Linked DNA regions of Gemmata obscuriglobus. The protein of the gene in region 2 interacts with the protein of the main gene of each other region in a pairwise test. Links are inferred from orthologs where the notes say so. Each region holds a gene or a part of one and is shown on either strand. Other genes may lie near its edges. The genes, in order: pepT and tpiA.

Region 1 (15,057 bases), 1.8 Mb from region 2 along the record:
ATGTTCCAGCGCTGCGTGACGGCGCCGTGAACGAACGCCCCGCACACGACCAGCGCGAGGACCGAACAGAACGTGAGCGGCTTCATCATGATGCTCCTCGTCGAAGGACCCCACCCTCCGGCCCTCCCGAACCGGAGAGGGGCGAAGTCCCGACGCGCGGCCCGCTCGTGAGGCGGGGTAGGGTGCGCGCGTCGCTCACGCTTCCGCGCCCGCCCCGCGCTCCGAACTTCGGAGCGCGGGGCGGGCGCGGAAGCGCTTTCAGCACAGCGCCTCTTGCTCGGTGGCGCCGACATACACGACGCCCGAGAACGGGATCTCCATCGTCGCGACCCGCTCCGCGGCCCGCTTCAGCAGCGGGGTGGCGGTCTCGCGGTACCGGGCGCACACCAGCACCGCCTCGCACCGCCGGGCCACCTCCACCGACTCCGCGACGGTGAGCAGCGCGTGCCCGTGGATCACGACGCAGTCGTACGGCTCCCGCAGCTTGGCGAGCAGGGCCTCGAGCTTCTCGCCGGTCGCGGCCTTGCGGGCCTCGTCGGACCACTTCCCGGCCGGCAGCAGGTGCAGCCCGCTCGGCAGGAACTGCACCACCGACCGCATGTCCGTCTCCGCCCGTAGCAGCTCGCACACGCCGGCGGCGTTCGGAACGCCCGCATAGGGGTGGATGGCCGGCTCGCGCAGGTCGAAGTCGACCAGCAGGGTCTTGTACCCGGCCTGGGCCAGGCTGCTCGCCAGCCCGAACGCGGTGAACGCCTTGCCCTCGTCGCCGATGGGGCTGGTGACCGTGATGGCGGTGGCGCCGCGGCTGAGCCACGTCTGCGAGACGTAGGCGCGGAGCTTGTCGATGGCCTCGTTCGCCGCGGCCCGGCGCACCGGGTCCTTGCCCGCCGCGTCGGTGGGCAGCCCCGGGATCACGCCCACCACCGGCGTAGGCACCGCGGCCCGCACGTCCGCCAGCGAGCTGACCCGGCGCGACACGGTCTCGTACCCGACCACCCCGAGCCCCATCAGCACGAACCCGATGACGCTCGCGAACCCGGTGCCCAGGAGCTGCTTCTTGGTGTCCTTCTGCGTGGGCGTGGACGCCTGCTGGAGCACCGAGATGCGGGCCGGCGCCTCGAGCTCGAGCTGCGTGAGGTGGTACTGCTGCATCAGCTCGCGCCAGATCCCGTCGGTCACCGCGAGGCGGCTGTCATCCGGGTTGTACTCCTTCTCGAAGCGGGCCTGCGTGAGGCCGCCCCGCTCCCCTGGCGGGAGTTCGGCCAGGTACTTCTCGAGCAGGGCGAGCGCCTTCTTCGCCTCGTCGCACTTCTCCTGGTGCTCCTGGACCTTGAAAATCACCGCCTGCAGTTCCGCCGCGAGCGGCTTGGCTTCCTGGAGCTTGCGGACCCCCTCGATCGTCTTGATCTTTTCGTCCTTGAGGGCCTCGTACCGTCTCTTGTAGGCCTCGTAGGTCTTCCGGAACTCCTGGATCGCGGGGCCGTTCGGGTCCTCGCTGTTCCCGGCGTACTTCATCCAGGTGATTTGTGCCTCGACCATCAGCCGCCGCGCGGCGCTCACGTCCCCGTCGTTCTCGACCCGCTCCGCAATGAGCGGTTGGGTGGGCGAATCCTGAATCGCCTTCAGTTGCGACTGGAGCACATCTCGGTTGCGCGTCAGGGCGTTCAGGTTCAAGGTGAGCTGCTCGACTTGCTGTTTCCGCATCCAGTAATCTTTGGTGGCGAGCCCGGGCTCCTGAGTGTAGATCGCGCGGTCCGTCTGGGTCAGGGTCGGTGCTGCTCCGCCGGCCGGCGTGCCCGGGGCGCCTGGGGGCGCCGGCAGCGGGGCCGGCGCGGTCGCACCGCCAGCCGTCACCACGCCGGCGCCGCCGCTTTTGGGTCGCCGGTCGGTGCGGACGATTTGCTCCATCCGCTTCTGCGCCTCGCCGGACTGCTCCGCGATCTTCTGGATCTGTTGCGCGTTCTGCGCCTGAACGCGCTCCACGAACGCTTTCTGGACCGCGTTAATGATCTTTCGCGCGTCCTCGGGCTCGTGCCCCTTGAACGTGATGCGAATCACCTCGCCCTCCGGTCCCCGAATATCCAGTTCCTCTTCGAGGAACTTGAGCGGGTCCTTCTGGGCTTTGATGGTGGGCAGGTCCTTGATGTCGCGCAGCGCCGCGTTCAGCACGTCCTCGGACCTGAGCTGCGTGGTCAGGGTTTTGACGTAGGTGGCGAAGTCGGCGCGGGGCTGGCTGTTGCTGTTGTGGTTCACCACGTTGATCGGGACCGCGGACACCCGGAACAGCCCGTACGACTCGTACTTGCTGGCGAGCAGCTCCCAGGCCACGGCGGCCCCGGCGGCGCCGATCAGCGTGCCGCAGAACAGGACCATCAGCCAGTGCAGCTTCAGGTACACCAGGATGCGCGCGCCGGCCGCGTCGTCCGGCCGCTCGCCCGTCTTCGGAGCGGGGCGCGGTGCCCTCGGCGGCGAGGCGGGCGCGTGGGTGGCGAAGGTGGGTCCGGTCATTGGCCCTGAGTCCGTTCAGGTTTAGTGACGGGGGCGAAAACGCCTCCCCCGGTCCTTCCCGAAAGGGAAGGGAAGAATAACCGACGTCGGCCCGCGCCGCGTCGCGAACCCCTCCCGCCGGGAGGGGCGGGGTCAGGCCGCCGTTTCGTCGACCACGAGCCGCTTGAGCGCCCACACCTCGGCGCCCAGCAGCGCCAGGCCCAGCGGCATCATGAGGTAGCCGTACGCGTCGTGCAGGAAGTCCCGCGTACCCTTGTCGGAGATGAAGGCGAAGCTCACCCCGGTGGCGGTGATGCGGAGCACGTTGGTCAGCACCGCGATCGGGGCGATGCCGAGCACCACCATGAACTTCTCGAACCGGCTGCGGGTCATCATCAGCACCGCGCCCACCGAGAAGGCGGCGAACGTGACCATCATCTTCAGCCCGCTGCACGCGTCCACCACGCCCAGCCGCACCTCGTCGATGAGGATCAGGTTGCCGTCGCGGATGGCCGGCTGGCCGAGCGTCTGGAGCAGGAACGTGCTGGCGACGGTCGCGGCCGTCTTCAGCGGCCCGCCGACGTTGCGCTCGAGTTCGTAGGGCAGCGGGATCATGAACACGAGGAACAGGATGCCCGGGCCGACGAGCTTGAGCAGCGGCACCCCGCCCGCCGCGAGCGCGACGCCCACGAGGGCCAGCAGCAGCGAGGCCGCGTCGAGCTGGTGGAACAGCAGGGCGCCGGCTGCGGCCCGCAGCACGAGGATGGCGACGAGCAGCCCGCACCCGATCACGGGGAGCGGCCGGAGGACCAGGGCGGAGCCCTTCGCGCCGCGCCAGATCAGGAACGCGGAGAAGAACGGCACCAGCACCCCGTGCGAGTACTGCGGGTCGTTGATCCACTTGTCGGCGAACACGCGGAGCATGGGCAGGTAGGCCCAGCCGAGCGCGGCGACGAGCGCAACGCCCTGCCACAGCGCGAGGCGCGATTGGGATGCGGCGGGCGCGGCGGAATTCGACGGTGCGAAGCTGACAGACGACATCCGTGTCCCCGTACGAACCGGGCGATTGCGGGTCTGAGTCCGTGACCCGGAATCCGAGAGTTGGGGGATTGTGTCAGATGCGCGGAGGGGGAATCAACCCCAAGTTTTGCGTTCGAGATTTGAGCAGGGCCGTTCCGTGTAACGCTTCCGCCTTCTGAACTGGCTTTCTCCGGCAGGGGTGGCAGTGTCCCGGTCGTCGCGTAGCTTCGCAAGGCATCGACGACCGTACTCATCGGATCCAGCCCCCGCCTCTTCAATGTCCGCACCACGCTCATCAACACCGACCGTGTCCGCGCGCCACGCTCGCTCGGGTTGCCGTAACTGGCCTTCCCAATCAGAACCGCCGGGCGCACCTCCCGTTCCGCGTGGTTGTTGCTCGACGGGACGCCTTCGAATTCCACGAACGTCAGCAGGTTCTCACCGTACTTGTGCAGTCGCTTCCCCAGCCGCCGGGCGTGCGCGTGCGCCCAGTCGCTGACCGCCAGGTCGGTGATCCGGCTGGGTAACGCGTCGGGGACCTGGGGGTCGACCTGCTTCCGGCAGCACGGGCACCAGTCGCGGTGGATCGTATGCTCGGTGACGACGGGTTTCAGGTCGGCGGGGATGTCCTCGGCGATGCGGGTGCGGGAACGCCGGGTGCGGGTGAGGTTGCCGCCGCACGTGGGGCAGGCGGGGAGTTGGTGCACTTCTCGGCGGTCGATCTGTTCGGGACGGGGTCGGGCGGCACCTGCGTGCCCGGGTTGGGCACCGCGTTTCTTGCGACGCGGTGGTGCGGGCGGCTTGGCGTAAGGCGGAATGGAACCGGACGGCTGGTGGGCACCGCTGGCCGGTGTGGGTGGGCCGAGGGTGCTGCTGAGTTGGAGGAAGAAGATGGCGGCGGCCCGGTCACGCGGGAGAACCGCTTCGGCCTGGTCCGGGGTCAGGGTGCCGGAGCGGAACGCGGCGACGAAGGCGGCATCGAGAATCGGGGCCGCACGCGTCATGCCCGCGATTCTCGACAAACCGCAGGAAAGCGAAAGGCCAGTTCAGCAGGCTGAAGCGTTGCGGGAACGTTAACTACCCGGGACGCAGTAATGTGACGCTTACCCACACGCCGTTACTCTTCAACCGGATTTCAGTAGTTTCAAGTTGGCGGCTTGGTTTTGTTGGCCGATCGTGCAGTAGTAATGGACTTATTTTCGCCATCTGTAGGTGCCAGCCCATCGGCCAACAGTATCAGGCATACCGCCGCCAGTGTCCACCCGAGGCCGCGGGCTGAGCGGGACCACAACCAGGCGTTACGCAGGATCAGCCCGACGGCCACCCACAGGAGTCGCACGACCCCATCGGTGGTCGAGGTCCGGGGCCGAACCTGCCCCAACTGGCGGTAGCTGCTCTCGATCCCGAATCGGGTCCGGTACAGGTCCCGAATCGCCACCGGGCTCCCGCTCACCCGCCACGCCGCGTACAGTAACTTCTTGCTCCGCCGGCCCCCGGTCCGCCGGTACCGGTAGCTCTTGTGAGCGATCACCACGTGCACCCGCACCGAGGTGCCCCGATCCGCGTGGGTGTACGCATATCGACCCGCGCCCCGCCGCCGCACGGCCCGCAACCCGACCCCCTTCACCCCGGGCCGGGGCTTGCGGCCCCGGACCACGGCCGGGATCACGAACGGCACACCCCGCGCCTGGAGCAACCGCATCACCGCGATCGAGAAGAACGCCTTGTCCAGCAGCGCGACCCGGACCGTAACCCGTGCCGCCGTCACCTGATCCAACAGCCGGGTGAGCACCGCGGTCATCGGCTCCTTCTCGCCCACGGCCGTCAACCCGAGCGTGTACCGGTCCGGTCCCCCGACGAGGCACGCGGTGGCGTACGTGTGGAACGTGTGGGTGCCGCCGGCCCCCTTGGACCGGGTGGTGTCCCGGTTCGGCGTCCCGAAGTACCCGATCCGGTGGTAGTCGATCGCGACCCGAGCCGCCCGCTTCCGCTTGCCGAGCGGGGCGTGGAGGGCCGGCCGCAACCGCCGCTCGAGGGTGCGGCGCCGCTTGGGCAGCGTGAGGTACAAGCAATCCCAGATGGCCTGCCCGGACGGGGCGTCGGCGATCGCGGCACAGGCCGCGGCCACCGAGCGGGCGAACGCCGCGGCGAACAGCACCACCCGCCACACCACCTCGGGTGTACAGGTGCGGCGACGCTTGGGCAGTTGGACCGCACGGCCGAGCCAGTCGGTCAGGACCGGACGGAGGTGCCGGGTGGCGTGGGCCGGGGTGGCTCGGATAGACTGACGTTTGGGTCGCATGGGGGCTCCGACAGTGGAGGCGTGGTAACCACCATTGACCGGTAAACCCATGCGGCCCGCTACTCATAAATCGCCCAACTTGAAACTACTGGATTTGGTATCACTCGCACCCGGGTCACTTCTCGGCCCACACCTGGCACAGCTCCAGCACCACGCGGACGGCGGCCTCCATCTCCTCCAGGCACGTCCACTCGAGCGGCGAGTGGGGGTTGTGTTCGCCGGTCGAGAGGTTCGGCGTCGGCAGGCCCTTTTCGGTGAGCTGCGAGCCGTCCGTGCCGCCGCGGATGATCTTGTGCTTCGGCTCCATCCCGGCCCGCCGCACCGCCTCCGCGGCGCGCGTCACCGCCGCCGGCAGCCGCGCGATCCCGTCCTTCATGTTGCGGTACTGCTTGCGCGTCTCGACGGTCACCTTCGCGGCCGGGTGCTCGCGCTCGACCTGACGGGCGATCTCGCGCAGCAGGTCGGCCTGGACCGCGAGCTGCGCGGTGTCGAAGTCTCGCAGGATGAACCCGATTTTCACCTCGCCGGCCCCGCCCTCGATCGTGATCGGGTGCAGGAACCCCTGCCGGCCGTCGGTGGTTTCGGGGCTCATCGTCCGCTGCGGCAGGCGGTCGACGAACATCGCCGCCAGGCGCACCGCGTTCACCATCCGCCCCTTCGCGATCGACGGGTGGATGTTCACGCCCGTAATGGTGACGGTCGCGGCGTCCGCGGAGAACGTCTCGTCCTCGATCTCGCCGCTGCCCGCGCCGTCGAGCGTGTACGCCACCGCCGCGCCGATCTGCGCCGGCTCGAGGTGCTTGACGCCGAACCCGATCTCCTCGTCGCAGGTGAACACGATCCGCACCGGGCCGTGCGGGATCTGCGGGTTCTCCGTCAGCAGCCGCGCGGCTTCCATGATGACCGCCACCCCCGCCTTATCGTCGGCGCCGAGCAGGGTCGTGCCGTCGGTGGTGATGATGGTCTTGCCGATCAGGCCGTTCAGCTCCGGGTTCTCCGCGACCCGGATCACCTTCGAGGTGTCCTTCGGCAGAACGATGTCGCCGCCGCGGTAGTCGCGGATGACCTGCGGCTGCACGTCCTTCCCGCTGTTCTCGGGGTTCGTGTCCACGTGGGCGTTGAACGCGATCGTGGGGGCGCCGGCCACGTTGCCGGGGACGGTCGCGAACACGAGGCCGTGTTCGTCCTGCACCGCGTCTTTCAGCCCCAGGGCCAGGAGTTCGTCGCGGAGCATCGCGCCCAGCACGAGTTGCCCCGGCGAACTCGGGTACGACGTGGACCGCTCGTCCGCCTTGGTGTCGATGCGGACGTACCGCAGGAACCGGTCCAGAAGGGTGTGCGTGGCGAGGGCCATGAGAGTTCCACCGCGGCGGCCAAAGGGCACGAGAGGGCGACAGGGTCTTATTTACTCTCCGGCTCTCTCTGCGCCCTCTGTGCCCTCTGCGGTGAATCCGGTTTTGCTTTTTTCTTCCGGCGCCGGGAAGCAGCCAGCCCCTTCACCCCGACCTTGGGGCACAGGTCCGCGACCGCGCACTGCTCGCACCGCGGCTTGCGCGCCAGGCAGACCTTCCGCCCGTGCATGATGAGCCGGCCGCTGAAGTGCAGCCACTCGGCCTGCGGCACGATCTCCGCGAGCGCCAGTTCCACTTTTACGGGGCTCTGGTGGCGGGTGAGCCCGAGGCGCCGCGAGAGCCGCCCGACGTGCGTGTCCACCGTCACGCCGGGGGTCTCGAACGCGTGCCCGCGGATCACGTTCGCGGTCTTGCGGCCCACGCCGGGCAAGCTCACGAGGTCGTCGAGGTCGGTGGGCACTTGGCCGCCGAACCGGGCGACCATCTCCACGCACGCGGCGCGGATGTTCTTGGCCTTGTTCTTGTAGAACCCGGACGGCTTGACGAGTTGCTCCAACTCCCGGATGTCGCAGGTCGCCATGTCGGCGGCGGTCGGGAACCGCGCGAAGAGCGCCGGCGTGATAGTGTTCACCCGCTTGTCGGTACACTGGGCCGACAGCACGACCGCGACGAGGAGCTGAAACGGGTTGGCGTAGTTGAGGCCCTCGAACTCGGGGTATAGCGGGGCGAGGCGCTCGTTGATGGGGCCGACGCGGTCGCGCGCGGGCGCGAGTTTCGGTGCGGTCGGGTCGGGTTCGCCCATGTCACGCGGCCCTGCAGAGCGCGGGTTCGGGTTCGGCCGCCGGGGCGGGCGTGGGGGCCGCGGCGCGCGCCCGCATCTGCTCGGCTTCGAGCGGCGTGATGAACCCGCGGGCGAGCAACGTGTCCGCGTCCTGCGGGGCGCGCGCCCGGGCGCTCAGGCTCTCGGCTGCGACCTGCGCGAAGGCGCGGCGCTCGTGCGCGAACCCGGTTTCGTCCGGCACGCGGTCAGGGGCGTAGGGGCGACGTTCCCGCTCGTCGAGGAAGGTGCGCAGCTCGATCTTGGCCCGACGGGTACAAAACGCACGGTCCACGAGCCCCAGGTCGCGTGCTTCCCGACCGGACACCGTCCGGCCGGATTCGATGAACGCGCCGGCCCGCTTCCCGAGCCGCTTCCGCAGGCGGTTGCTCCCGCCGAAGCACGCGAACCGGCCCGGGAACCCGAGCAAGGTGTGCGGCGCGGACACGCACAGCCGGTGGTCACACGCGAGCGCCAGTTCGAAGCCTGCGCCCAGACACGGCCCGTCGATGAACGCGACCGTCGCGAACGGGAGCGCGCCGATTCGGGCGAGCACGCGCTGCCCGCGCCCCGCGAAGGTGGCCCGGTCGGTGACGCGCGCGACATCGGGGTGCAGCCCCGCGCAGAAGCCGAACGGCTTCGCGGAGCGCACCACGAGTGTGTGAACGAAGAGGCTGCGCTCGACCGCCCCGAGTGCGGAGTCGAGTTCCGCGAGCCGCGGCGCGTCGAGGGCGTTCACCGGGTCGCCGGGGAACGCCAGCCACAGCGTGGCGGTGCCGTACTCGCAGGTAACGCGAAGGTGTGCGGACTCGAACAGCATTCCAGAATGGTGGCGGCTCGGCCGCGAGAATTCAACCCGAACTCACCGGCTGCCCTTGGCGGGCAGCATCCTGGCAGAGTGGCCCAACTGAGCAACCCGCGCTCGCACGCGTCGGCCCCCCAGTGACGGCCAACTTGCCGCCCAAGGGTTTTGCGAATCACCTTGCGTTACTCGGGCACTTCGGTCTTGTCGCCCGGGAGCGGTTCCCGCTTGGTCTTGCTCGGTTTGCTTGGCTTGATGACCGCGCTCAGCGGCGGTTTGGGGGCTGCGGCCGGCCTCAAGCTGTTGGCCAGCACGGGGAGTTCGGTGCCGGACGCGGCGACCGACGCCCGGAGCTTTTTCCGCGCCCGCGACAGCACCGCGCCAATGGTGTTGACCGGTACGTCGGTCTCGGTGCTGATCTCCTCGTACGTCCGCCCTTCCAGGTAGTAGAGCCGGACGATTTCGCGCTCCGGCCCGGAGAGCCGGTTGAGCAGCTTCTCCACTTCTTCCAGGCTTTCCATTCCTTTCTGAGCAACGGGGGCGTCGTCCGGCTCCGGCTCCGGCAGGCGCGACTCGCCCCGGCGGATCGCATCTTTCACTTTCTGCCGGCGGACTAGCTCGTGAATGCAGGTGCGGCGGGTGATGACCGTGAGGTAGGTTGCGAGGCTGGACTGCTTGCGGAACTCGCGCAGCACCTTGAAGTTGTTTGCGACGATCTGGAGCAGCACTTCGGCCGCGATGTCCTCAACGTCTTCCGGCCCCACACGGGCGCTACGGAGGTGCGCGGTGTACCCGATGGTGTGGTAAATGAGACTGAGGAACCGGTCCACGAAGTCGTTCCACGACCCGGGGTCACGGTTCAGGCACCGCTTGAGCAGGTCGCGGTCCACCGCGGTGAACGGGGTGTCGTCTTCCACGGCCGATGTGCCTCAGGGAGCCTTCGAGCGGCGCATCCAACAGTATAAGCCTAGCCGGTGTGCGAACCTTACACAACCGGTCGGCGCGTGTCCTTCCGCGCCCCTATTCTACCCCGCGCCGGCGCGACCGGCATAACCGAATCGCGCGCCGCGGTCTCGGACCGCCTGGGGTCGCCTGTAGGCCGCCGGCCAGTTATTGTTTGGCAGCGTAACGTTCTGGCTGTTTTGGGGCACCGGCCACGATGCGATGGCCACCCTCGACGACAACCGCGATGGCGTCATCTCGGGTGCGGAACTCGACACCCTCGCGCTCTGGCACGACGCCAACGCCAACGGCGTGTGCGACGCCGGCGAGGTGAAGCCGCTGTCCGAGTACGGTATCGTGAAACTGTCGGTGAAGTTCGAGCGCGACGCCACGCACCCCGACCGCATTGCCTACTCGAAGGCCGGGGCGACGTTCAAGGACGGCAGCACGCGCCCGACGTTCGACCTCGTACTGCACTCGGCGAAGTGAGCACGGGCCGACCGCTAGCGCCGGCTCGCGGCGCGCCGCTCGCGCATTTCCTGGAACGTCATCCCGGCCCAGATCACCAGGAGCACGCCCCACTGCACGACCGGCACGAGTACGCGGTTCATACCCGGCGTCCGGCGGAACTGCGGGTCGGAATCGTACCGGTACAGGTCGAAGCCGAGCACGCCCAACCCGCCGACCGCGACCACAACGGCGACCCAAAACAGCACCCGCGAGCGGTCGGCGTGGGCGCGGCGGCGCCACGCCGCGAGCGCGAGGAACAGCGGCGGCCCGAGCAGAAATCCGAGCACGAGCGCGCTCGCCCCGGGCTGCGCCCAGTCGGTCATCAGGGCGACGAGCGCCAGTTCCCCGAGCGCCGCCGCGAGGGCGAGCGAGACGGCTTCGCGTGCGTGCCGGGTCATGCCGTACCATCCGCGTTCGGGCGCCGGGGCGGGCCGAGCCACACGCTCGCCCACCGCGCCGCCGACCAGAGCAGCAGCGCGAGAACGCAGGTGATGACGAAGACGGTGAGCCCGGCGTTCATGTAACCGGTGAAGATCGACTTCTCCCCTGCGGCGATCAGGTCCTCGGCCGCCTTGTGTGCGGCTCCGGTGGCGCCGGCCAGTTGCTGCTGCCCCTGTTCAACCTTCGCCCGCCCGCTGGAGATCATGCCCGCGAACTGCCCCGTCACGAGCTGCGTTCCGGCGGTGAACGTCGTGCTGCACACGAACAGCATCGGCAGCGCCGTGACCAGCGCGTACCGGCCGCGCCCGTTGTTCACGAGCCACGTGGTGACTAGCGCGAGGGCCAGCACCGCGAGGAGTTGGTTCGCGATGCCGAACATGGACCAGATGGTGGTGATGCTGCCGGTCCACACCAGCCCGACCCAGCCCAGCGTCACGGTCGCGCTGGCGAGCACCGCGCCCGGGAGCCAGTCCGGCCGCGCCACCGGCGCATAAACGCGCCCGACGCTCTCCTGCAACAGGAACCGGGCGATGCGCGTGCCCGCGTCGATGGTGGTGAGGATGAACAGCGCTTCGAACATGATCGCGAAGTGGTACCAGTACTTGAGCAGCGATTCGCCCTGCACCCCGAGCCACATGAACGCCTGCTCGAAGATGACCGACATGCCGACCGCCAGCGTGACCGCCCCGCCGGTGCGCCCGCGGAGCGACTCCCCGCCCACCTTCTCTTCCACCCGGCCCAAGTCGAGGTGCTGGGGCGAGCTGACGTTGGTCGCGTGCGCAGGGTCGGCCGCCTCCGGCGGCACCTTGACGCCGTAGCGATCGTACACCCTGTCGAGGTCGTCGTTCCATTTGGCCTCGTGGTCGATCGGAACGTTGATAGCGTAGTACAGCTCCGACGGCAGCGCCGCCGCCGCGATGAGTGCCGTCACGGCGACCAGCCCCTCCATCAGCATGGAGCCGTAGCCAATGGTGCGGATGTGAGACTCCTTCTCCACCATCTTCGGCGTGGTGCCGCTGGAGACGAGCGCGTGGAACCCGCTGATCGATCCGCACATGATGCAAATGAACACGAACGGGAAGATCTGGCCGGGAAAGGTCGGCCCGCCGTTGATGAACACCTCGTTCAGCGCCGGCGCCTGGAGGGCGGGGTTCGCAACGCACACACTCACAACGAGCAGCCCGATGGTGCCGATCTTCAGGAAGCTCGACAGGTAGTCGCGCGGCCCGAGCAGCAGCCACACCGGCAACACGGCCGCGACGAACCCGTAGGTGCCGAGCGCGGCGATGGTCTGCTCGCGCGTGAGCGAGAAATACGCCCCGAGCGCCGACCGCGACACCGGCTCGCCGATCACGACCGCCGCGAGCGTGAGCACGCCCCCGATGAGCGACGCCTCGACCACGCGCCCGGGCCGGATGCGGTACATCCACAGCCCGACCAGAAGCGCGATGGGGATGGTGCAAGCGATGGTAAACGTGCCCCACGACGAACCGGCCACCACCTGCGCACAGCCGGCGGGCGTGACAAAGGTGAGCGAGTCGGTGGGGTGCGTGTACGAAACGTGAAGGGAGCCGGTTTCGGTTATCGCCGTGGGGTCCGCCGACGCCTTCCCGGCACGCCAGTTCCCGGGTATCGGTCCGGGCACGCGCACGGCGAACGGTTCTGAGCGAGCGGTTTCGGCCCCCGCCGCTTCGTACCGAACGGAGCACCCGGGCGGGAAGTGCAGAACGGTCGCGCCCCCTTGCGGCTCGGCCCGGACGCGTTCGGCGACGGGCACCGTAATTTGCGTCCCCTTCGGCAACTTCACCTCCTCGCCGCCGAGCGCCTTCACCACGACCAGGCCGAGGCCGGCGAGAGCGATCACCACGATAAAGAGGATCGCGACCGACGCGATGACGGCCGCCGGATAGCCGAGTTCGTGCCGGGCGATCTCGGCGATGGATTTGCCGTCGCGGCGGACGCTGGCGGCCATCACGAGCATGTCCTGCACCGCGCCCGCGAGGCACACGCCGATGACGAGCCACACCAACCCGGGCGCGAACCCGTACTGAATGGCGAGCACCGGCCCGATCAGCGGCCCCGCGCCCGAGATGGCGGCGAAGTGGTGTCCGAACAGCACCCAGCGGTTGGTGGGGTGGTAGTTCTGGCCGTCGTTGAGGCGCACGGCGGGCGTTGGGCGGGTGTCGTCGAACGCGGCCACCTTCGCCGCGAGGAACGCCGAGTAATAGCGGTACGCGATGGCGAGGCAGCACAGCACGGCGATCATAACCGGCATCGCGTGCAGGATTAGCCGCTGGCTTACGGGGTCGCGCGAGTACAGCGTGAGAGCGAACAGATCCATGAGGCAGCGTCCGGAGGAGAGAGACGCGAACTAGGTTACCAGCATGCCGCGCCGCGGGCCAACGCCGATCAGAATTACACGCGAATCGGCCCGAGTTCCGCGAAGTCGTCGGGCAGGGCTATTGAAAGTTTGGCTCATGTCTTGCACGGGGTGTTGAGGTGTCGCGACGGGCGGTCCGCGATTAGGATGGGGTCATCGGGTTTTCGCGCCAGGGGCGATGCGATGGACTTCCCGCTCGGCGAGTTGATGGACGAGTCGGCGTGCTACGCGAAGCCGCGGGCGCGACTGCACCCGGACGGGTTGCGGTGCCCCCAGTGCGGCGCGCGGGAGCACATCGGTGTGCACCGGTATCGGCGCCGCGAGGCGGTCCCGGATCACCGGTGCGACGAGTGCGGGCGGGTGTTCAACGCATTCACCGGGACCGAGCGGCACGGCACTCGGCGCCAGTCGTCGACGGTGCTGTTGTTGCATCGTCCCGGGCACCCCGACCGCGCAACGGGCTCGGGAGCTCACGTGCCGCCGAACCTCGCTGCTGGCGTGGCGCCACCCGATTCAGGCGTGGGCCGAGCACGCGTGGCCCCAACCGGCGTTGGCCGACCCCGTCACGGAGGCCGATGAGATGTTCCAGAATGCGGGGGAAAAAGGGCGCCGCCACGCCGATCCGGCCGATCCGCCGCGGGCACGGGCGAATAAGAGGCGCGGGCACGGTACGTTCGACAACGATCGCCCGCCGGTGGTCGGTGCGGTCGGCCGGGACTCGGGACCCGTGCGCCGGCGGGTCGTTGGGTACACGGATCGGGCGACGCTCGAAGGGTTCGTGACCGGGGCCACGGTCGCGGGCGCGACGGTGAACACGGACGAGTGGAAGGGGTACGGTGGGTTGTCAAAGGTGGGCCGAACCCACGCCACCGTTTGCCACTCGCCGGCCAACCGCGAGTGGGCCCGGGACGACGACGGGGACGGGGTTCGTGAGGTGCACACCAACACCATGGAAGGAACGTGGACCGGGCTTCGCAACTTCCTCCGCCCGTTCCGCGGCGTAAGCAAGTGGTTCTTGTCGCAATATGTCGCCATGCTCAAATAGTTACACAGACCCAATTTCGTTAACGACGACTTCCTCCGCATCCTGCTCGGCACCCACCCCACCGCTGATCGGCCCAAACCAGCCGACATCCCAAGTAAGACATGAGCCGGCATGAGCTAGTTCACCACGAGGACGACGCCACGCGGGACCAGGCCCAGGCCAGCATCTTCGAGTACATCGAGGCGTTCTGCAACCGGGTCCGAAGGCGCTCGGCTCTGGGGCACGCTGCCCCAGACGAGTACGAGCGAACGCATTATCAATCTGGCCGCTAAAACCTGTCTACTTTTCGTGGGGAACTCCATCGTCGAGCGGACGCCTTTCGCGAGCGGATGTAGTACCGCACCTCATCGCTCGTCTTACCGGCGACCGTGCGACTACTGACGAGCACCACGACGGACCGCAACCGGGGGCATACATCCCAGTCCCGGATCAACTCCAGGTCGTCCATGACGAAACAGAACCGCATCTCCGCGCGCCCGTGGCTCGTTCCTTCATTGAGGTCGGTCGAGCGGCCCGCGTAGCTCGCCTCCAGGGCCAGGCCTTTCACGGTGGCCGCTATTGGCTGAAGTCTTTTATCTTAAATACCTTCCGCCATTATGGCAGATGGCTGACCATTGCCAGTTGTTGCCAAATCGTGAGTGACAGTGCATTGCCACTCACGATTCGCTTGAAAATTCTGGAGTGGCAAATTTCATAATATCCTCATCGACCGTGAATGGCCTAGCCTCCAGAGCCTACCGCTTTCACTATTGACGGTACAGCGTTATAGTCCCGGAGTACGTTCTCCGTTCTCCGAGAGTTCCGCATGGATGCGGCCACGATTTATCAGCGGTTCGTGGCGCGCGCCGGCGGCCGTTCTGATCCACGGGTTGATTCAGAGTTGTCTGTCGCCCGAGCTCCTCGACACCGTCGCCGCACCCCATTTACCCCCCTCGCCCCCCCCCGCCAGCTCGCCTTTT
Region 2 (14,963 bases):
CGCCGACGGGACTCCGGTCCAACAACTGTTCAGTTAACGAACAGCGTTGGCAGCGAGCGGAGAACGTTCCCCAAGCCGGGTGGCATGCCCCCCCCCCACCCGACTCGCAAAGACTCGCCGACCTCCCTTTTAGAGAAGGTGAGAGGCGACCGCCCGTTACGCTTTGACCGGATTTGCTATCACGCCGGTGAGCCCGGTAGTTGTGCTACTACAGTGGGCATAGGCCGCGTGGCTCGCTCAAACCACCGACAGACTCGCGCGGTTGAAATAGGCGATGGTAGACCACAACTCGTCGTCATGAACGAACAGGACCAAACAGTCCGAATCGCTCATACCCGTACCAGGCCACGGGAGGTGTGTGACGACGAACCGCTCAGCGTGCTCAGCGAAGATCTCACGGGCGAACTTGGGGAGATCGACCAGCTCCGTGCAGCAGCCCGCGACCGATTGCCATGTGCCGGCGGGAACCGCAAAAATGCGGCGCACCGCGGGTTGAAGCGACCGGAACGATAGCAAGTCCGCCGCCACGCTAGCTAACTTCTCTTGCAGATCGGCCCTAACCATTCGAGTTACTCGCGGTCAAAACCTGCACGAGTTAACTAATCTATACTCAATCAGATTAACAGCAGCAACATCACTTAGCTACCGTTTTGGACGGGATCAGCAGACCGCCATTGCCCCCCCCGGGCGCGCCATCAATTGCCCGCCTTCGCGATCGCCCTGAACCCGCGTGTTCCTCATTCGGCGTGCGGACGACCCATTTGAACCAGTGACGATATGAAATTGGCCCGGCCGGCTCCCTCATGAGAGCCGGCCGGGCCAATTGCGCACCAAAACGCACGGCCCGATCACTTCGCCTTTTGCGCGGCGGCGACCAGTTCGGAGCAGTGGCCCTCAAGGTCGCGGTTGCCGGTGCGGCGGGCCGCTTCCAGCCCGCCCTCGGCGAACTGGAGCGCCTTCTCGCCGTTCTTCAACCGCAGCATGTCCTCGGCGGCGCTGGCGTAGAACTTGCCCTCGTCCGGGTGCGCGGCCAGCAGGGCGCTGTACTCCGCCGCCGCTTTTTCCGCATCCTTGGCCTTCACGAACAGTGCGATCTTCCGGAGCTGATAGTCCGTCCCCCGCTGGCCGCCGTTGTGCTCGGCGTCGTACTTCGTGCCCTCGTCGATCAGCTCGCCGGCGCGGGCCGTGTCGCCGTTGGCGGCGGCCCCGGTGATGGCGGTCGCGTACAGCCGGTACCGGTCCGGGTTGGCCGCGTCGAACGGCTTCAGCAGCCCGGCCTGTGCGAACGCGACGGCCAGTTCGTGCGCCTTCAACTTGACGGCCGCCAGCATCGCCTGTTCGAGCTCACCGACCGACAGGGTCGCCACGTCGAGCGCCGCCAGTTCGGGCGTGTTCATGGCGCCGATGTCGCGCTTCTTGGGCGCGGGCGCCGGGGCCGCGGCTTGCGGGGCCGGGGCGGGCTCGTCCTTCTTGTCCTCGGGCACGTGGACCTTCGGCGGGTCGGCGGTCACGTACTCCAGGTTCAGTTTGTGGCGCAGGTTCGCGAAGTTGTACATCTCGATGGGCACGACCTCCTGCCCCACCTGCTTGCTGGGCGCCGCCAGCTTCAGGCTGTCTTCGAGGAACTTCACCACCCCGAACACGTGCTTGCGCAGGACCTTGCTGCCCACCGCCTCGATGGGGGCGTTGCCGCTCAGCGCCTTCAGCGGGCGGTGGAGCCAGACGCCTTCGAAGTAGTTGGCCGCGTGGTCGCGGAGCTTGGCCTCGGCCGCGTTCAGGTCGCCGCTGGCGGTCGGCTGGGCCATCGCCTCCAGCACCACGTCGCGGAAGTTGAGCGGGTTCTGGCCGGCGACCGGCTGCTCGACCGCGAGCTGCAGCGCGGCGTAGATCTCGTCGGCCGCCTTCGCCACGGACTCGCGGTTCGGGTGGCTCAGGAAGATCGACCCGTTGCTCACCACCAGCCGCGCGGCGATCTTGGCCATCGTCACCGCCCCGACCGCCAGTAGCGAGGGCAGCTCCTCGACCAGCAGGCCGAACAGCATCCCGCTCTCCTGGTCGGCGCGCATGTTGCGCAGCTTGCGCGCCTGGTCGTAGGCGCGGAGCAGGTTCATCACCGCCTGCGCGTCGCGGATCCGCAGGACGAACGTGTGCGAGATGTGGTCGGTGTCGTTCTCCATCCCCGCGCCGCAGCGGAGCACCTCCGCCAGCGCGCCGGCCTCTTCGGCGCGGTGGTCGTCGGTCTCGAACTCCAGCGACTTGACCAGCGCCGCGACGGCCCGCGGCTGCTCGCCCAGCCACGCCAGCACCAGCCCCAGGTTGAACCACGCGGCCGGGTCGTCCGGGGTGAGCTTGGTGAGGTCCTCGAACGCCTTGCGCGCGTCGGACAGCTTCCCGGTCGCGGCGGCCTCGGGCACCGGCTTCGCGGTGGGCCGGAACTTGTACTTCTTGGACGCCGCGGCCGGGTACGGCCCTTCGGGGCCGAACTCGACCTCGAACTGCTGCCGCAGCTCCGCGTCCGTGGGCTGGAAGTGGATCACCCGCTCCAGCGCCGCCCGCGCGGCGACCGGCCGGTTCAGCACCGTCGCCTCGTACTGGTAGATCTTGAAGTACACCTGCGCGAGCTGGTCGTGGGACTCGGGGTCGTAGGCCTCGGCGGCCTTGCGGAACAGCAGCAGCGCGCCGAGCAGCTCGCCCTCGTTCTCGCGGAACTGGCCGCGCAGGAAGTGCGCCATGCCCGAGTCCGGGTTCAGCCGCAGGGCCTCGTCGACGGCCTCCTCCGCCTTATCGGGCTGCTGGGCGTTGTACAGGAACTGCGCGTAGTACCCCCACACCGACGGGTTGTCCGGGCGCGCCTTGGTGAGCCCCTGCATGGTCTGGAGGGCCGCCTCGTGTTGCCCCTGCCGCTCCTGCTCGAACGCCTTCTCGACGGTGTCGAAGTACGAGGCGCAGCACCACTTAAACTTCTTACCGCTGCCGCACGGGCACGGGTCGTATGGCTGGGGAGGCATGTGTCGGTCCACCTTTGGGGCGCGGAGCGGTCGGCGAGCGGTGCGGCCCGGCGCGTGCCGGCCGTTCGTTACGGGCAAGAAGCGCCGGTGCCGCCACTCGTTCGGGTTCAGGATAGGGGATCGGGTTACGCCTGAAAACGGCCGGGGGCGAGTTTGACAGTTCCAAAAGGCGCCCTAATTTTGCGTACCTGCGCTCCGCTCCGGTGAGACGCGAAATCCGTCGCGCGGGCCGAAACCGTACCCGCGACCACTACGCCGGCCGCAGCGCACCGGCACACTCCGTAAGGACGATTCTCAAATGGTGACGAGCGACCTCGGCGCGTGCGAGTGGTTCGTGTGGGACCTGCGGCGCAGCGGGCTGATCGACCGCGGACCCCTCGACCAGATCGTGGGCGAGTTCCTTAAGCGGAACCCCCGTGCCGAAGCCCCGGCGCTGGCCGAGTTCCTCGTCGACCAGGGCACCCTCACGGCGTTCCAGGCCGAGCGCATTCTGAACGGCAAGAGCCAGGGGCTGGTGCTCGGGCCGTACGTGCTGCTGGACGCCATCGGCTCCGGGAGCATGGGCCAGGTGTACAAGGCCAGCTCCAAGAACGACAGCAACTTGTACGCGGTCAAGGTGTTGCCGCGGCGCAGCATGTGGAACGTGCGCCTGGCCCGCCGCCAGGTGCGGTCGTTCGCCACGTTCGAGCACCCGGCCGTGGTCCCGTTCGTGGACGTGGGCACCGCCGGGGGGCTGCACTACCTCGCGTGGCCGCTGGTCGAAGGCACCACCCTCGAGTCCCTGATCCAGCACCACGGCAAGCTGGCGCCCGCCACCGCGGCGCTGTACGCGGTTCAGGTGGCCCAGGGGCTCACGGTGGCCCACCAGAACAACCTGTTCCACGGGCTGGTGAAGCCGTCGAACGTCATGATCGGCAGCGACAACCAGGCCCGCATCCTCGACTTCGGCATCGGCTCTTTGCTGGTCGAGAACGAGGGCGAGAGCCTGGTGGACACCATGTCCACCGCCAACACGCTCACCAGCGGGCTGGACTGCGCCAGCCCCGAGAGCATCATGGAGCCGACCAACCGGACGCCGGCGGGCGACCAGTACAGCCTCGGGTGCGTACTGTACTACGCCCTGACCGGGCACGTGCCGTTCCCCGAGGGGTCGGCGGTCGAAAAGATGATGGCCCACCAGACGAAGGAACCGACGCCGATCCGCGAGCTGGTTCCGAACGTGCCGGCCGGGCTCGCGGCGGTTGTGCAGCGGCTCATGGCGAAGCCCCCGGAAGAGCGCTACAGCGGGTGCGACGAGCTGGTCGAGGCGCTGGAGCCGTTCCTGGACGACCTCAACCAACTGAACGGACCGGGCGGCAGCGGCGCCCGCACGCCCCCCGGCAGCCAATCGGGCGGGCGGATGCCGGGGCTGGGCGGGCGGTCGAACCCGGGAACGAAGATCACGCTGCCGAGCCGTTCGGGTCCGGGGAGTTCGGGAACGCGGTCCAACCCGGCGTCGAGTTCCATGATCGTGCCCCCGAGCGCACAGACCCCGCAGCCGCCGGCGTCCCGCGGCGGCGTGCCGAGCCGGGCGTCGTTCAACCTGCCCGCGGTGAGTGACGAGACCGAAGGCGGCGCGGCCGCCCGCTCGCACACCCCGCCGGAACTGGGCCGCCCGATGCCGAAGCTGCCCACCCGCGGCGCGACGACCGGGCGCCCGGAGCCGACCCGCCCGGCCCGGCCTGCCAAGCCCATGCCGCCCCCGGAGCTGGAAGAGCTTCCGGACGCGGAACCGGCCTGGGCCGAAGAAACCGTGGAGCGCCGGACGAAGGGCAACGCCGGCACCATCGGGCTGATCGCGGTTGCCGTCGTGCTGATGGTGATCGTGTACATCGGTGCGACGCTGCTGATGAAGTAGCGGGGGCGGCGCGGTTGACCGGTCGATTCCGACCACCTCCATCCGAACTCAAGCGCAGGCCAGGGGCACACCCCTGGCCTGTTCGCGTTCGAGGCGCGACAACACGACCGCCGAAGTCGGGCGTGATATTTCTTGCGCCGGCCGCCCCTCAATTCGGCATTAACATCGGGTAGCCTCTCAGTCCGAAGGAGCCGCGATGCCGCGCCTCGAGTTCCGTCGCGCAACCGCGCTGTGCCGACTCGGTTCCAACGCCGCACGGCCCACCGATGCCGAACTGCTCGCCCGTTTCGCTGCCGACCGCGACGAGGCCGCGTTCGCGGAACTGGTTGTGCGGCACGGCCGGCTGGTGCGCGGGACGGCCCGCCGCTGTCTCGGTGACGTTCACGCGACCGAAGACGTGTGCCAGGCCACGTTTCTGGTCCTCGCCCAGAAAGCCGCAGCAGGTCCGTGGGGGCCGACCGTCGGCCCGTGGCTGCACGCGACCGCGGTCCGGCTGGCCCGGAAAGCCGCCCCGCGAATACCCGTTGCGGAACCGACCGACGGCCCGGTGTCCGAACCGGACCCTCACACGGCCGCCGCTTGGAACGAGATCTGCTGGGCGCTGGACGAAGAACTTTCAGCACTACCCGAAAGCGTCCGCGGCCCGCTCGTGTTGTGCTACCTCCAGGGGCACACGCGCGATGCAGCCGCGGCGGCGCTGGGGTACTCGCTCGCCATGCTCAAGCGACGGCTGGAGCGCGGTCGCAACCTGCTCCGCGACCGGCTGGCGCGGCGCGGGATCAGTCTGCCCGCTGCTGGCGTCGGCGTGCTGGCAACCGAACTGGTGACCGGGGCGACGGATGCGTCGCAGCAGGCCCGCGCCGCGGTCGCCTATCTTGCGTCCGGCCGTGCTCCCGTTGCCCTGTCGGGACTTCTCGGCGGCGGGGGCGGCCGGTGGAAGGCGGTCACACTCTTCGCGAGCCTGGTCGCATGCGGGATGGGTCTGCTCGGAGCCGCCGGGCGCCCGGACGAGAAAACGGCCGCGACCGAAACAAGCGGCCCAAAGGGGGCTCAGAAATCGGCCGAACGCATCGACCGGTTCGGCGACCCGCTCCCGGCCGGTGCTCTGGCGCGGTTCGGCACGGGCCGCCACCGCGCCCCGGGCGCCCACGTTGCGGTAACACCGGACGGGAAAACGGTGGTGACCGCTGGCGACGATCTGATCGTCCGAACCTACGACGCCGTCACCGGCGCGGCGCGAGACGTTCGCGCGCTCGACGGACCGCTGACTCACGAGACGGCACTGGCGGCCGATGGCCGGTACTTGGCAGGGGCGGCGTTTTCGGCATCACGTAAAGCCGAGATTCGCGTGTGGGAACTTGCGACCGGAAAGCTGGTCGGTACGCTCCCGCTCAGTGGAGACGCGGTCCGGGGCCTTGCGGTACATTCTGGCGCGACGAAAGTGGCCTTCATCTGCGGACCGGAAACCGACCCACCGTCTCTGCGAAAAGTGTGCGTGTGGGACTTTGTAAAAGCTGGCGAGCCGACCGAACTGGGCAGTTCCAAACCGCTGAATGTCCGATACGGGGAGCCCCGGAACCTGTTCTCGCCAGACGGAAACCTGCTCCTGACCCATCAGCAAGATGGGCAATTGGTTTGCCGGGATCTTGTGAACCGAAAGACACTTTGGCAGAAGAAGCTTACCAACATCAGATTTTTCTTTTTCGCACCCGACGGCAAGAACGTGGTGATCGCCCCGAACGGGTCCGGGTTCGAGTTCTGGTCTGCGGCGGATGGGAGCAATGTGGCGGGAAAGGCGTGGGACGGTACAGGGGTTCGCGACCCATACAACCACGGCCCGGTAGCGGTATCGGCCTCGGGTCGACTCGTTGCCCTGTCCCACGGTTTACGGCGTGTGGTCCTGTACGACACGGTCAAGCGGGCCGTCGTTCGGGAACTAAACGCCCCTCGCCTGACACCGGACGAGGCCGTGTTGATGTTCTGGAAGGTGCCGACGACGTTCGCCTTCACCCCGGACGAAACCGGGTTCGTTTGGCGAGCGCCGACCGTTCAGCGGTGGGACGTTGCGACCGGAAAGGCGATGTGGCCGGTCACCTGGGATCAGGGGCACACCGAAGCCGTCACCCGGCTGCTGTTCGCACCCGGCGGTGCGGCCCTCGTATCCGCGGCGGCCGACGACTACCACTACGTCTGGGATCTGGCATCGGGCCGTGCGCAGCAGCGGATGCTAAAGGACTTTGGGGATCTCATGGCGTTCACGCCCGACGGGCGCACGCTCATTACCTCGAACGATGTCGGACGCGATCCTCTGAAAGTTTGGGACCTCGCATCCGGGACGGGAGCCACGATTCCGAAAGGCAGCGCGCCCCGTACCCAGTACGTTTCGGGCAGGTGCCTGCAGGCGACGGTGACACCCGACGGAAAGCGGCTCGTCACCCTGACGTATAACGGCATCGCAGGCGAGCGGACGCCGCCCGGGCACTATCTCACGGTGTGGGACCTGGCCGAGCGAAAGGTTGTTCGCGAGGAACAGGTCAGCGGCAGCGGGCGCGAGCCGATTATTGCACCGGGCGGTGAGGTGTGCGCGATCATCCCCCCAATCGACGAACACCCGGGAGCGCGCCTGATTGCTACTGCAACTGGAAAGGAAATCGGGCGGTTGACCGAGCGGGATTTGTTGAAAGGTGGCCTTTCAGGTCAGCCCCTCGAACTGGTTTTCTCCGCGGACGGCCGGACCGTGGCCACGCGGGTGACCGACGACAGCGGTACGGCCGAGTCGGTCGGGGACTCCCCGGTGAAGTTGTGGGACATCGCAACCGCCCGGGCGTTCGCCCAGTTTCCGACCACGGGCGCGGCCCGGTTCTCCTTTGCCCCCGACGGCAGAACGCTGGTGATTGCCGGGAGCAGCGGGTTCCGGACCTACGAGTTGGCCACCCGAAAGGAAGTTCACGCCGTTGCCGCCGGCTCAACGCCCCGGGTGCGGCCGTCCGATCCGTTCGCCACCGCGCTGGCCGTCGGACCGGGCGGGCGGACCGTCGCGACCGGACACATGGACGGAACGATCCTGCTCTGGGACGCAACCCCGTTCCGAACCGCACTCGAACCGGCGGAAGCAGGCGCCGCGTGGGACGCACTGAAGAAAGCCGACGCCGGCGCGGCGCGGGTGGCCGTGCTGCGCCTCATCGACGCCCCGGATCTCGCGCTGCGATTGTTCGAGGAGCGGCTCAAACCGGCGGCCCCGTCGACGACCGCGCCGGCCCTCGTCCGCCAGCTCGACTCGGAAGACTTCAAACAGCGAGAAGCCGCCGAAACGGAGCTGCGGGCGCTCGGCAGCCGGGCCGAACTGGCACTCACTGCGGCGTTAACCGGGCAACCGTCGCCCGAGTTGCGGAACCGGATCGCGCCGTTGATGAACGCCCTGTCGCCGACCGCGGCCGTGAGCGGTGAAGATCTGAGAGACGTTCGGGCGGTGGAAGTGCTGGAAGGTATCGGAACGCCCGCCGCCCGAAAAATGCTCGACCGACTGACGACCGGAGAGCCAACAGTCCGGCTCACGCGAGAAGCCAAGGCCGCTGTTGCACGCCTCGGCGGGCGATGACCGGGTTTCTGGAGCGCGGGCGTCCCGCCCGCTTGGCTTCGCGGAAGGATCGGCTTCGGGTAACCCGCGCCGCCAATCCGTGTGAATCGCAAGGCGGGCGGGACACAAAGATTACATCATCACACAAAAGCCGCGCGGGCGCCCGGACCAATCAGGTCCGGGCGCCCGCGCGGCTTGAACGTCTTTATTCGCGAACGAGCGGCCGTTACGGGCCGAAATCACTCGTCCGACTGCTTGGCCGTCGAGCCGGGGGCCGGCGGGGTGGCGCCGGGCATACCCGGGTACGCGCCGGGCAGGTTCGCCATCACCGTCTGGTTCTTCGACTGCACCTCGCCGGACGCGTCCAGGTAGATTTTGTCCTGGAGGATCTCCTGGATCACGACCGCCATGCGGTCCGGCAGGCCGCGGGTGTCCACCAGCGGGGTGGCCTTGTTGTTCAGCGCGACCATGCGCTTCTGGATCAGCGTGGACAGCTTGAACCGCCCGCCCACCTTGTTCACGATGCCTTCTTCTTTCAGCTCGTCGAGCATGGTCGCACCCTCAGCAGTGGAATTTTTCGCGAATCACGTGGTCCAACTCGCGAACCGCGGCGTCGAGGTCGCGGTTCACGATTCGGTGATGAAACTGGTCCGCCTGGGCGAGTTCCATCCGGGCCGTTTCGAGCCGGCGCCGGATGCGCTCCTCACTCGTGTCGTTCCGCCCGCGGAGCCGGGCCTCCAGCTCTTCCATGCTCGGCGGGGCGATGAACACCGACAGGTGGTCGTCGGGCATCAGCGCGCGGACGCGGCCGGCGCCCTGAACGTCGATCACCAGGATCACCCCGGTCCCGCCCACCCGGTACGGGTCCACTTCCGAACGCGGGGTGCCGTACAGGTCCGTGCCGAACACCTCGGCCCACTCCAGCATTCGGTCGTCGGCGATCGCCCGGCGGAACTCGTCCTGCGTCCAAAAGTGGTAATCCACCCCGCCCTGCTCGCCCGCGCGTTTGCCGCGGGTGGTCGCGGTGACCGCCCGCCGGAGCTTGTGGCCCGCACCCGCGAGCAGCCGGTCCACGAGGGTCGTTTTCCCGACGCCGCTCGGCCCGGAAACGACGATCAGCGGCGCCGGTGAAGGTGGGAACATTGCCGGTTGGTTCAGGTTGCGGATGTCGATCGAAGGAACTCGCCGGGGCGTCGCCGCGTTTCAACCGGCGATCACAAATATCAAACCGCCAATTACCCATTCTACTCGACGTTCTGCACCTGCTCCCGCAATTTCTCCAACGTCGATTTCATCTCGACCACGTGGCGGCTGATGGCCACGTCGCCGGCCTTGGAGCCGATGGTGTTGGTCTCGCGGCCCATTTCCTGAATGACGAACTCCAGCTTGCGGCCGGCCTCCTCGCCCTTCCAGAGCAGGGCCGCGAACTGATCGAGGTGACTGCTCAGCCGCATCACCTCTTCCGACACGTCGGTGCGGTCGGCGAACAGCGCGACCTCGCGAACGACGGTCTCGGCGTTCAGCACCAGCCCGGCGTCGGCCACGGCCGTTTTGACGCGATCGAGAATGCGGTGCCGGTATTCGGTCACCACGCCGGGCAGCAGCGTCTTGATCGCGTCCAGTTGGTCCGCGATGGTCTGGCGGTGGCCGAGCAGTTCCGTGGCGAGCGCTTTGCCCTCTTCCCGGCGCATTTCGGTGAGCTTCACCAGCGCGGCCTCAAGGGCCTTCTCCACCACCGGCCACTCGTCGTCGGGCGGGGCGGCGCCGTTGCGCGTTTCCGGCGCGACCCCGGGCAGGCTCAGCGCGCCGGCGGCGAGCGGGGCGAGCAGTTCCGGCGTGCCTGCGGCGAGGCACGCCGCCCGGAGTTGCTTGAGGTAGTCGCCCAGAACGGCGGTGTTGAGCACCGGTGCTGCGGCGCCCCCCTGCCGCTCGACCCGGATGTGAACGTGAAGCGTCCCGCGGCGGACGTGCCGGCGGACGACCTTTTCTAGTTCACTTTCCAGGAGCGGGTACGGGTCCGACCCGCGCACGGTCAGCTTCAGGTGCCGGTTGTTGACCGCCCGAACCTCGACCGCAACGCCGAAACCCTCGGCGTCGATACGGGCCGCGCCGAACCCGGTCATGCTCAGCAACACGCCGGTGCGCCTCGTCTGCAAAGGATGGGGAAAGGGTAAGAGTGACCCTTCCGCGGGCGGGCGGGTTCGCGGAAACGCGGTTCGTCGGCATCAAAGAGGCCGACGAACCAGAACACACATCAGCTCGTGGTCGTGATTTGCGACTTGTTCTTGTCGGCTTCCACGTCGTACTTCACCACTTTAACATGGATCATGATAATCAGCACCCACACGCCCGCGAGCCAGAGGGTGATTTTGACGAACTGGTCGGCGGCACGCGACCCGAACGGGCTGGACCCGCCGGCGCCACCGAACGCCCCCGCGAGCCCGCCGCCCTTCCCGCGCTGGATCAGCACCAGCAGCACCAGCAGAAACCCGATGCCCAGTACGATGGCGTTGAGCACGTGCGACGGCCACCACGCGGCGATGAGAGACACGGCCGACCTCCACTCTTCTGCGGGCCTTAAATTCGGCTGAACTGCTACTGTACGAATTCGCCCCGGTCCGGGAAGCCCGAGTTCCACGCATCGGCCCGACCGGAACGAACGGCGACTGCGCGGCGACAGGTTCCGACCCGTCTCCGCACAGCCGCGGCGAATCAGCCACTCGTAACCGCTTTGTGGCTCACGGCTTAGCCGGCAGCCTTCACGATGGCGAGGAACGAGTCGGCTTTGAGGCTGGCCCCGCCGACGAGCGCCCCGTCGACATCGGGCTGGCTCATCAAACCCACGGTGTTGTCGGGAGTGACCGAACCGCCGTACACGATGGGAGTCGAATCGGCGATTTTATCGCCGTAAAGCAGCCGAAGTTTCGACCGCACGAAGGCGTGCGCCTCTTGCGCCTGTTCGGGTGTAGCGACCTTGCCGGTGCCGATGGCCCAGACGGGCTCGTAGGCGATGACGATCCGGCCGAACTGCTCGTCGGTGAGCCCGGCGCAGGCGGCGTACACCTGGCGCTGGAACACCCGCTCCTGGAGCCCGCGCTCACGTTCGGCCAGCGTCTCGCCCATACAGAGGACGACGCTCAGCCCCTCCTCGAGCGCCGTGTGGACCTTGTGGTTGATGAACGTCTCGCTCTCGCCGATGATGTGCCGCCGCTCGCTGTGGCCGATGAGGGCGTACTTGCACCCGGTTTCGAGCAGCATCGCGGGGCTCACCTCGCCCGTGAACGCGCCCTTCTTCTCGGAACTCACGTCCTGGGCGCCGAGCGCGACGGGCGAGCCCTTGAGAACCTCGCCGACGGCGGTGAGCCACGGGTACGGCGGGAACACCGCGACCGTGACGCGGTCGTCGGTCACGCCCTTCGCCACCGCCGCGCCGAGCGCCTTGGCCTCGGCGAGGGTGGTGTTCATCTTCCAGTTCCCGGCGACGAACTTCTTGCGAGTCGGCATAGCATCTCCCGGCGCCCCGGCCGCAACGTTGTGGCGGCGGTGGCCTGACAGCGAAGAACGAGCCAGTAATCGCACCTCGCGGCACGATCGATCAAATCCCCATCTGCATTATTTTGAGACGGCGCCGGACCGGCTCACTCACTTCGCGCGGCGCATCACGACAAGAGTACGGTCGCCGGCGGCGGTGTCCAGGAACACGACGAGTTGGTCGAAGGCCGGGTCACACTTCAATAGGACTTCCTCAGTCACCGCGCCGGAGTCGTTCCGCACCCCGCTGGTCATCGAACCGCCGTTGCCGGCGCCCAGAAGTGAACCACCCCGGGGGGACAGGCGGTACGGTCCCGGCAGTTGAGGTGCTGCGACGACCTCCCACCCACGCTGCGACGCGGCGATGGCCTCCAACGGAACGAACGGGCGCTCCGGAGGGGCCACTGGTTCCGGCCGCCGGATCGAAGTCGCCACAACAGTACCGACCGCCGCGATCAAGGACAGCACGACGAGAAGGGCCAAGAGCCGCCGGCGCGTTCGCATACGACCGCCTCCATCGAACCCGCGCTCACAACTCGATCGGTCGGCCGGCCCGCCGTTTACTTCTCCGCCGGCGCCCAGAACTCGCGGCCGAGCGCGCCGGCGAGCTTCCGCAGGTCGCCCATCAGGTCGAGGAACTGGTGCGGGAGCAGCGCCTGCGGGCCGTCGGAAAGGGCCTTCTCCGGGCAGTTGTGGACCTCGACGTGGACCCCGTCCGCCCCGGCGGCGACGCTCGCCCGGCACATCGCCGGAATCAGGTCCGGGCGCCCGGTCGCGTGCGACGGGTCCACGATGATCGGCAGGTGGCTCTGGCCCTTCACGTTCGGGATCGCGCTCATGTCGAGCATGTTGCGCGTGCTGTCCTCGAAGCTCCGCACGCCGCGCTCGCACAGCACGACATCTTTGTTGCCCTCGGAGAGCACGTACTCGGCGGACATCAGCAGGTCTTTGACCGTGGCGCTCATCCCGCGCTTCAGGAGCACGGGCTTCATCGCCTTCCCGCACTCCTTGAGCAGGTCGAAGTTCTGCATGTTGCGGGCGCCGATCTGCAGCATGTCGGTGTAACGGCACACGAGTTCGACCTGCCGCGGGTCCATCACCTCGGTGACCACGGGCATGTCGTACTTGTCGCCCACGTCGCGCAAGATCTTGAGCCCGTCCTCGCCCATCCCCTGGAACGCGTAGGGGCTGGTGCGGGGCTTGAAAGCGCCGCCGCGGAGGATGTTGGCCCCACCGGCCTTTACGTACTTGGCGATGGCGTCGAGGACCTCGTACCCCTCGATCGCGCACGGGCCGGCGATCATCGCGAGGCTGCCCCCGCCGATCTTCACCTTGCCGACGTAGACGGCGCTGTCGGACTTGTGGAACTCGCGGCTCGCCAGCTTGAACGGTTTCATGATCGGCAGCACTTGCTCCACACCCGTAATGGCCGAAAAGTTTTCCGACCCGGGCTTGGTTTCGTCCCCGATCACCCCGACGATGGTGCGGGCCTCACCGCGGCTCACGTGCGCGGTGAACCCGAGCTCGCGGACCCGCTCGATCACGTGATCGATCTGTTCCAGGGTGGCGTCCGGCCGGATGACGAGGATCATGGGAGGGTCGTGGTCAGTCGTCGGTGGTCGGTGGTCGGTTCTCAACGATCTGTCAGGAGATTCCACCGACCCTGTTCATGCTACAGGATGTGCCGGGCCGTGACAGGGGAGCCGGGAGCCGCCGCGCCGGGACCGCCCGGCGCACGCGGCGGGCGGTCACTCGTCTTCCGCGCGGGCCTGCGGGAACGAGCCGAGCACGGTCAGCGTGTCGCACAGCTCTTCCAGCGAGGCGAGCGTGCGCTTCACCTTGGGCTCGTCGCGGTGCCCGTCGAAGTCCACGAAGAACACGTACTCGCCCTTCGCCTCGCGGAACGGGAACGACTCGATCCACGTCAGGTTGATCTTGTTCGACTTGAACACCGTCAGCACGTCGGCCAGCGCGCCGGGGGTGTGGTTGATCTGGAACATGAGCGCGGTCTTGTCGGCGCCCGTCTTGGCGGAGTCCGTGGCCCCGATCACCGCGAACCGGGTCTCGTTGAACGGCGAGTCGGCGATGTTCTGCGCGACCACCCCGATCCCGTACCGCACCGCGGCTTCGCGGCTGGCCACCGCGGCGACGTGGTCCTCGGTCTGGACCAGGCGAGCGGCGTCCGCGGTGCTCGACACCGGGTGGATCGACGCCTGCGGCAGGTTCTTCGCCAGCCAGTTGCGGCACTGGCTGAGGGCCTGCTCCTTCGAGTAGACCCGCCGCACCTCCGACTGGGCGCAGTTCGCCAGCAGGTGGTGCCGCACCCGCAGCCGGATTTCGGAACAGATCTGGACCTGGTCCGGGAACCGCATGAACATTTCGAGCGTGTCGACCACGCGGCCGTCGGTCGAGTTCTCGAGCGGCACCACCCCGAAATCGGCGTGCTTGCGAACCACCTCCTCGAACACCGCCGCGATGTTGGCGGTGCGGTTGTACACGGAGGCCTCGCCGAACCGCTGGATCGCCGCCAGGTGGCTGTAGCTGTACTCCGGCCCGAGGTACGCGATCTTCTGCTGCCGCTGGATCGCCCGCGACCCGCTCATCAACTCGCGGAAGATCGCCTTCACGGTGACCGGCGCGAGCGGCCCCTTGTGCGCCGCCAGGACGTTGGCGATGACCTCCTCCTCGCGGGCGGCCGAAAACACCACCTCGCCCTGATCCGCTTTCACCTTCCCGATTTGCGCCGCGACCGCCGCCCGCTTGTTGAGCAGTTCGAGGATGCTGGTGTCGAACTTGTCGATCTGGGCGCGGAGCGCGGCGAGGTTCGCAGCGCCCTTATCGGGCGCAGAATTCGAGCTGGGTTCGCTTTTACTGCGTGCCATGATGGTCCGGACCCGCGTGCGGGAGGTCGTTAGAATTGCGGTGAATCTACCGGCGCGGTGCGGATACG

The links.
Region 1: the proteins of tpiA (region 2) and pepT interact in binary tests that used the Escherichia coli proteins (3 or more experiments, as listed by UniProt). The link is inferred for Gemmata obscuriglobus from one-to-one orthologs.

Annotation. Positions count from the first base shown.
Region 1 is NZ_CP042911.1:8,807,153-8,822,209, forward strand. What follows is about bases 5,045-7,944. They hold pepT (peptidase T), read right to left. Parts: upstream 7,164-7,944; coding sequence 5,925-7,163; downstream 5,045-5,924. Other genes in these bases: GobsT_RS36570 (transposase), read right to left, coding at 5,045-5,809; nth (endonuclease III), read right to left, coding at 7,211-7,944. Also shown: GobsT_RS36550 (hypothetical protein), read right to left, coding at 1-89; GobsT_RS36555 (tyrosine-protein kinase domain-containing protein), read right to left, coding at 259-2,508; GobsT_RS36560 (exosortase/archaeosortase family protein), read right to left, coding at 2,641-3,528; more of GobsT_RS36570, read right to left, coding at 4,652-5,044; more of nth, read right to left, coding at 7,945-7,963; GobsT_RS36585 (enoyl-CoA hydratase/isomerase family protein), read right to left, coding at 7,965-8,798; GobsT_RS36590 (RNA polymerase sigma factor), read right to left, coding at 8,966-9,697; GobsT_RS36595 (hypothetical protein), read left to right, coding at 9,945-10,211; GobsT_RS36600 (hypothetical protein), read right to left, coding at 10,226-10,630; GobsT_RS36605 (carbon starvation CstA family protein), read right to left, coding at 10,627-13,014; GobsT_RS36610 (IS1595 family transposase), read left to right, coding at 13,352-14,098. UniProt on the Escherichia coli protein: Cleaves the N-terminal amino acid of tripeptides.
Region 2 is NZ_CP042911.1:7,025,877-7,040,839, forward strand. The notes cover bases 10,108-12,913. They hold tpiA (triose-phosphate isomerase), read right to left. Parts: upstream 11,987-12,913; coding sequence 11,228-11,986; downstream 10,108-11,227. Other genes in these bases: GobsT_RS29070 (YicC/YloC family endoribonuclease), read right to left, coding at 10,108-10,617; secG (preprotein translocase subunit SecG), read right to left, coding at 10,737-11,033; GobsT_RS29085 (hypothetical protein), read right to left, coding at 12,125-12,517; aroF (3-deoxy-7-phosphoheptulonate synthase), read right to left, coding at 12,574-12,913. Outside these bases: GobsT_RS29035 (DUF1501 domain-containing protein), read left to right, coding at 1-37; GobsT_RS29040 (hypothetical protein), read right to left, coding at 238-564; GobsT_RS29045 (tetratricopeptide repeat protein), read right to left, coding at 849-3,008; GobsT_RS29050 (serine/threonine protein kinase), read left to right, coding at 3,307-4,905; GobsT_RS29055 (sigma factor), read left to right, coding at 5,102-8,503; GobsT_RS29060 (DNA-directed RNA polymerase subunit omega), read right to left, coding at 8,722-9,033; gmk (guanylate kinase), read right to left, coding at 9,044-9,625; more of GobsT_RS29070, read right to left, coding at 9,727-10,107; more of aroF, read right to left, coding at 12,914-13,605; pheA (prephenate dehydratase), read right to left, coding at 13,762-14,895. UniProt on the Escherichia coli protein: Involved in the gluconeogenesis. Catalyzes stereospecifically the conversion of dihydroxyacetone phosphate (DHAP) to D-glyceraldehyde-3-phosphate (G3P).